DNA from 2 places in the Neorhizobium sp. DAR64872/K0K18 genome. Region 1 is predicted to be linked to the other one. Evidence: predicted binding sites of a transcription regulator. Region 1 holds the regulator's gene; the other holds the start of a gene.

Region 1 (3,082 bases):
CTGGTGGCAGGGTTCGCCCTCTGGACGCGATATTTCGCGAAAGGTAAGGAGGAGACAAAAGGTAGCAACCGGTGGATAACGGGTGTCGCGGCGACGTTCCATTTCATTGCCGGGATCGTGGTGACGTCGCTGATCGGCAGTACGTCGACGTCGATCTATTCGATCGAGCATTTCCACCATCTGACCACCTACGGCCTCGCGGCCAATCTCGCGGCCATGCCGATCATTTCCTTCGTGGTGATGCCGGCAGGGCTTGTTGGCATGTTGCTGATGCCGTTCGGGCTGGATGCTCCCTTTCTGTTCATCATGGGCGAGGGGCTGCGGATCGTCATTCGCATTGCCGAGATCGTCGCCGCATGGGGCGGCGATATTGCCATCGGCCGGCAGAACCCGCTTTTCCTGCCGCTGGCGACGGCAGGCTTTCTGCTTCTGACGCTGCTGCGCACGCCGCTGAGGCTGACAGGCGCGCTGTTCATGGCGGTGGCTTTGCTCTTTGCGGTCCGCTCAGGCTCGGCGCCGAGGCCTGATATCGTCATATCCGAAGACGGCGCATCGGTCGGCGTGATCAAGGATGACAAGATCACCCTCAATCGAACCCGACCGGCGGGATTTATCTTCGATCAATGGCGGCGAGCGCTGGTGCTTGAGACCGGAGAACAACCGCTCGCCTTGCCGGTTCTTGCCTCTTCGGAACCAGCGCGAGGTGCCAGCCTTGCGAAAAGCGATGACAAACGCCCTAGACCACATTCGCGACCGGATTTGACGCGCCGGGAAATCGAATATGTCAGGGGCTTTCTTCAAGCATTCACGCCCGGACGATTTGCCTGTCTGCCGAAAATCCTGTGCGCGGCGCAGACTGCTCAGGACATCCGGATCGTCACTGTCGAAGACAACCGATACACCGGTCTTGCCTGCGATTTCGGTCGGATCATCGTCTCGCCCGGCGCACGCTTCGATACTTGCCGCTCCGGCGCCTTGCTTCTCAGCGGGCGGACGTTGCGCCGGACTGGCGCACTGGAAATCACCATTATTCCGAACGCGACAGCGCCAGACATCAAGATTACGGCGGCGATGCGAGACAGCGCACAGACCTCAAGCCGTCCGTGGACCGTCCACCGGTTCTATGACTGGCAAACGCGACAATTCGACTTTGGCATCCCGGAGGCTGTTGCTGCGCATCTCCGGGATGACACCGTTCTTAATGATAGCGGCGAATAAGGCCGACAAGCTTACCCTGGACCTTCACCCGGTCGGGGGGGAAGATGCGGGTCTCGTAAGCCGGGTTTGCCGCTTCCAGTGCGATCGAGGCACCCTTGCGGCGAAACCGCTTCAGGGTCGCTTCTTCCTCATCGACCAGGGCAACGATGATATCGCCTGGACTTGCGGTGCTGGTATTCTTGATGATGACGGTATCGCCATCGAGGATGCCGGCATCGATCATCGAATCGCCCTTCACTTCGAGCGCGTAATGATCGCCGGAACCCAGCATCTCGATCGGAACGGCGATGTCATGGGTGTTGTTCTGGATCGCGGAGATCGGCACGCCGGCAGCGATTCGACCCATGACCGGGATGTTTGTCGAGAACGGATTGTCCGCCATGACCGGCGCCGGCTTCTGAGCGACGACCGGTTGCGTTTTGCCGAGGCTTCCCTCGATGACACTGGGAGAAAATCCCCGTCGCGGATGAAGGTTCGCCACATAGGCGTCAGGCAGCTTGATCACTTCGAGCGCGCGTGCTCTGTTCGGCAGACGGCGAATAAAGCCACGCTCCTCGAGCGCGGTGATCAGCCTGTGGATGCCGGACTTCGATGCAAGGTCGAGAGCGTCCTTCATTTCGTCAAACGACGGCGGCACGCCTGATTCTTTCATCCGCTCGTGGATGAACAGAAGTAACTCCTGTTGCTTGCGTGTCAGCATGGACGGGACCCTCAGAATTGGAAACAAATGCAGAACGGACGCTATATGTTCTATCTGTGTTCCGCAAGCCCCAAATTTTTGCTCAAGAATAGTCTCATTTCAGCGTTCGATCACGTATTCAGTTCGTGCGCAGCACTTGCCGAGTTTCCCGCGATAGCCAATGTTCTGCGGAATAAGACTTTGGGGGTGTAAGTGGGTAACAAGTCAGTCGATCATTTGGTTCTGCCCGTTGCAGATCTGGCGTCAGCGCGGGGGAGGTTGACCGCTCTCGGCTTTACTGTGGCACCTGAAGGTGTTCACCCTTTCGGCACAGCCAATGCCTGCATATTCTTCGCGGATGGCTCGTACCTCGAGCCACTGGCCATTGTGAACCGTCGGCAAGCCTCGCTTGCGGCAAAACGAGGCAACGTGTTCACCGATCGCGACATCCGCTTCCGCGGCCAGCGGAAAAGGGAAGGTCTATCGGCGGTGGTCATCGGGACGCAGGATGCAGCGGCCGATCATATGCGTTTTGTGGACGGGCACATGTCTGCGGGCGAGATGCTTCAATTCTCCCGCCCGATGCAGTTGCCCGATGGTGGGGAGAGCGAAGTCTCATTCCGTCTGGCGTTCGCGGCAGTTCCCGAGGTCGATGACATCTTGCTGTTTTCCTGCCAGCGAATGGCAGCATTACCGGCAGATCGCGGTGGTCTTGATGAGCACGCAAACGCCGTTACAGGCCTTCGAGAGATCGTCTTTTCTGCAGATGACCCGCTGGAGTTTCTGCCGCTTTTCGAAACCGTGTTCGAGACTCAGCCCGAGCAAGGGAAAGACGGTCTGCGGATCGAAGCTGCCAATGCCAGCATCCGCATTCAATCCAACGACACGTTCAGCGACGAGTTCCGGTCTTCGATGAAGCCCTTGTTATCGTCGCGCCTCGCTGCGCGCGGGATCATCTTCAAGACCACCGATCTCGCCGTGACAGAGATCACCCTTGCTGCTAATGACGTCGCATTCATCCGCAGGGATGGCCGCGTGATCGTGTCGGCAGCCCCGGGGCAAGGTGTGGTTTTCGGTTTCGAGGAATAGTGAAATGACAGTCTCCGCCAATTCTGAAGTGTCCGTGGGCGAGGGGAGTTCGAAAGTCGTTTTTTCCAACACGGCAAAGCTCTCGCTGATTGCCGG
Region 2 (3,082 bases), 1.1 Mb from region 1:
AGGATCGCCTGGTTCGGGACGGGCGTTCCAAGCAGATGCTTGAGCTCGACGATATCCTGCGGAAAGTTCTCCGCGCCGGCATCGAGATTGCGTCTCAGCGCATTTGCCGTGCGCATGTCGGTTCCGGGCGCTCGGCCGAGGCCGAGATCGACGCGGCCGGGGAGCAGCGCTTCCAGCGTGCCGAACTGTTCGGCGATCACGAGGGGAGAGTGGTTCGGCAGCATGATGCCGCCGGAGCCAACCCGGATGGTTTTGGTCGCGGCGCCGACATGGGCGATGACGAGCGCGGTGGCCGCGCTGGCAATGCCCGGCATGCCATGGTGTTCGGCAAGCCAGAGGCGGTTATAGCCATGCTGTTCGGCCTTGATCGCAAGCCTGCGGGACTGGTCGAGAGCCTGGCTGACGGAATACCCTTCGCCGATCAGCGAAAGGTCGAGAATGGAAAACGGGATCATCGGCATATCCTGAAATGGATAGGAAAACGTGTTCTCCCTATCTAGGCAGCCGGTCTTGCAAATACGACCCCGCCGGCGATGAAAGTCGCTAGGCGGGGTCGGTGGAGGTCCGACAGTGAGGTCGCTGCCTCAGGTCTTGATCAGGCGCAGGAAGGGCTTGCGACCTCCCGACGACGGGGGCGATCCTTCAGGCGGAAAGACTGGCGGCGCCGGCAAAATTGTCACGTCGGAGTAGCGTGCGGCAGCGCGATCGATCTCGCCGATGCTGCGGTTCAGGCTGTCGAGAACAAGCGGCGTGGTCAGGATTTCGGGGGCCTGGGCATCCTTTGCCTTGGCCATTTCGTCGAGTTCGCCACGGATAGCCTCGGCCTCGGCCGCCTGAGCATCGGCGGATTCGGTCAGTTCCTCGACATTCTGGGCCAATGCATCGACGTAAAGGCCGATCGCACGCAGTTCGCGCTCGATCTCTTCGGTCTTGGCGCGGATTGCGCTCATGCCTGTAGCACTAGACGTGCCGGCCGACAGTTCCATCGTCTCGATCAGCTTCAACGCGGCAGCAACCGCTTCGCGCGGTCGGCGCATGTCGAGCTTGGTGTTGTGGGCGATCGTGCCGACATGACGGGTGATTGCCTGACGCTGCTTGGCGCTTCTCTCATGCGCGCTGGTCTTTGACTTCGCGCGGGTAATCCTGTCTGCCTGATCCTGGCGGGCCTGAGCCTGGCTGCGCAGGATGGCGGCCATGGCTTCGGTGTCGGCCCGCATCGTCTCGACACTCGAAACGACGGTGCCGATGGTCCGGTCGATTGTTGCGAGGCCACGATTGAAATCGCGGCGCATGCCCTCAAAACGCAGGGGCATGGGTTCATCAAGTGTGGTGCGGATATCACCGCTTGCAAAGCGGCGCAGACCGCCGTCCAGGATGTCGGCGGTTCTGCGAAGATCGCGCAGCTCGGTCTCATTCCGATCATAGTCCCGTATCATTCGGGCGCCTCCTCGTGATTCTTAAGAAACCCTTTGTGACGAACCAACGCCATTAGGAAAAGGTTGTTGCGGTTGGATCACCACTTCTGCCCAAAACGATGCGGTTATGGTTAACAAAATATGAACGCTTCCGACGGCTTCGGTCCGCATGTTGGCCTGCAGAGTCACTCCGCGTTTCGGCCTTGGCGCAGGATTCCCGGCGTGACACAACAGTTGCCATGACAAAACCGATTCGCATCATCGGCATCGATCCGGGGCTTCGCCGCACAGGGTGGGGTGTTATCGAGACATTGGGAAACTCGTTGCGCTTTGTGGCATCGGGGACGGTAGTGTCCGACGGTGACATCGACCTCGCCTCGCGCCTCTGCCAGCTGCACGATGGTCTGGCCGAAGTTGTGCATACCTACACGCCAGACGAGGCGGCGGTCGAGCAGACGTTCGTCAACAAGGATGCGGTGGCGACGCTGAAGCTTGGTCAGGCGCGTGGCGTCGTGATGCTGGTGCCGGCGCGTGCCGGGTTGCCTGTTTCCGAATATGCGCCAAACGCGGTCAAGAAAGCCGTCATCGGCGTTGGCCACGGCGAGAAGCAGCAGATCCACATGATGGTGAAGATCCTGATGCCGAAGGCGGAGTTCAAGGGTAACGATGCCGCCGACGCGCTGGCGATCGCCATCTGCCACGCCCATAACCGCGTTGCAAACCGCATGCGCCAAGCTTTGGCCGGCTGACGCATCAGCCTCCTCTGTTCTTGACTTGTTCTGACGCCCTCAGTAGGTATTTCGGCAGAGGCCGTACGCTCGCATCGGCTTCTGACGCGCGATGCGGCGCGCTATCGTGCCTGTTTCCCGATGCTCGGCATCATGATTTCCGGAACCCATTCTCCTTCATCCTCAGCGGCGGACCTAAAACATGATCGGCAAGCTCAAAGGCACTATCGACGAGATCGGCGAGGACTACGCGCTCGTTGACGTGCACGGCGTCTGCTACGAAGCCTTCTGTTCGGCCCGCACGCTGGCCCGCCTCAATGTGGGCGAAGCGGCAGTGCTGTTTATCGAGACCTATGTGCGCGAGGACCAGTTGAAACTGTTCGGCTTCCTGTCGGCACTGGAGCGCGAGTGGTTCAACCTCCTGCAGAGCGTGCAGGGCGTCGGCGCCAAGGTGGCGCTGGCCTTGCTCTCAACGCTGACACCGGGCGAACTGGCCAATGCGATTGCGCTGCAGGACAAGACCGCAGTTTCGCGGGCACCCGGCGTCGGCCCCAAGGTCGCCGTCCGCATTGTCACCGAACTCAAGAACAAGGCGCCCGCCTTTGCCGGCGAGGCATCCGCAAATATCGGCTTCAAGCGGGAACTGGGCGAGGGCGTGGCGTCTGCGCCCGTCAGCGATGCGGTCTCGGCGCTCACCAATCTTGGCTATTCTCGCGATCAGGCGGCCAATGCCGTCGCCGCTGCTCTGAAGGCAGCCGGTGAGGATGCCGACAGCGCCAAGCTGATCCGGCTGGGTCTGAAGGAACTGGCGAGGTCGTGATATCCGGGGTAAGCACTGGGATATCGGTAGGGCCGGACAATTGCGGGAAGTAACAGATTGGGTGCGTTCACGACCATGGCTCTTGAAGGTCAGATTGGGATAGCGATCGAGGATCGCGA

What was found. The regulator LexA, encoded in region 1, represses DNA repair genes until DNA is damaged. The targets are predictions, from matches to a motif close to TGTTCNNNNTGTGTTCNG.
Region 2: the regulator LexA is predicted to act here: its motif matches at 1,546-1,563, upstream of ruvC (crossover junction endodeoxyribonuclease RuvC).

What each region holds. Positions count from the first base shown of each region.
Region 1 covers NZ_CP191446.1:1,476,425-1,479,506, forward strand. The annotation lists gene ACQY1P_RS12585 (ComEC/Rec2 family competence protein) at 1-1,218, shown strand, start outside; gene lexA (transcriptional repressor LexA) at 1,199-1,918, opposite strand; gene ACQY1P_RS12595 (VOC family protein) at 2,111-2,986, shown strand; gene kdsA (3-deoxy-8-phosphooctulonate synthase) at 2,991-3,082, shown strand, end outside.
Region 2 covers NZ_CP191446.1:2,616,266-2,619,347, reverse strand. The annotation lists gene ACQY1P_RS18395 (LLM class flavin-dependent oxidoreductase) at 1-455, opposite strand, end outside; gene ACQY1P_RS18390 (methyl-accepting chemotaxis protein) at 585-1,436, opposite strand; gene ruvC (crossover junction endodeoxyribonuclease RuvC) at 1,655-2,164, shown strand; gene ruvA (Holliday junction branch migration protein RuvA) at 2,346-2,963, shown strand.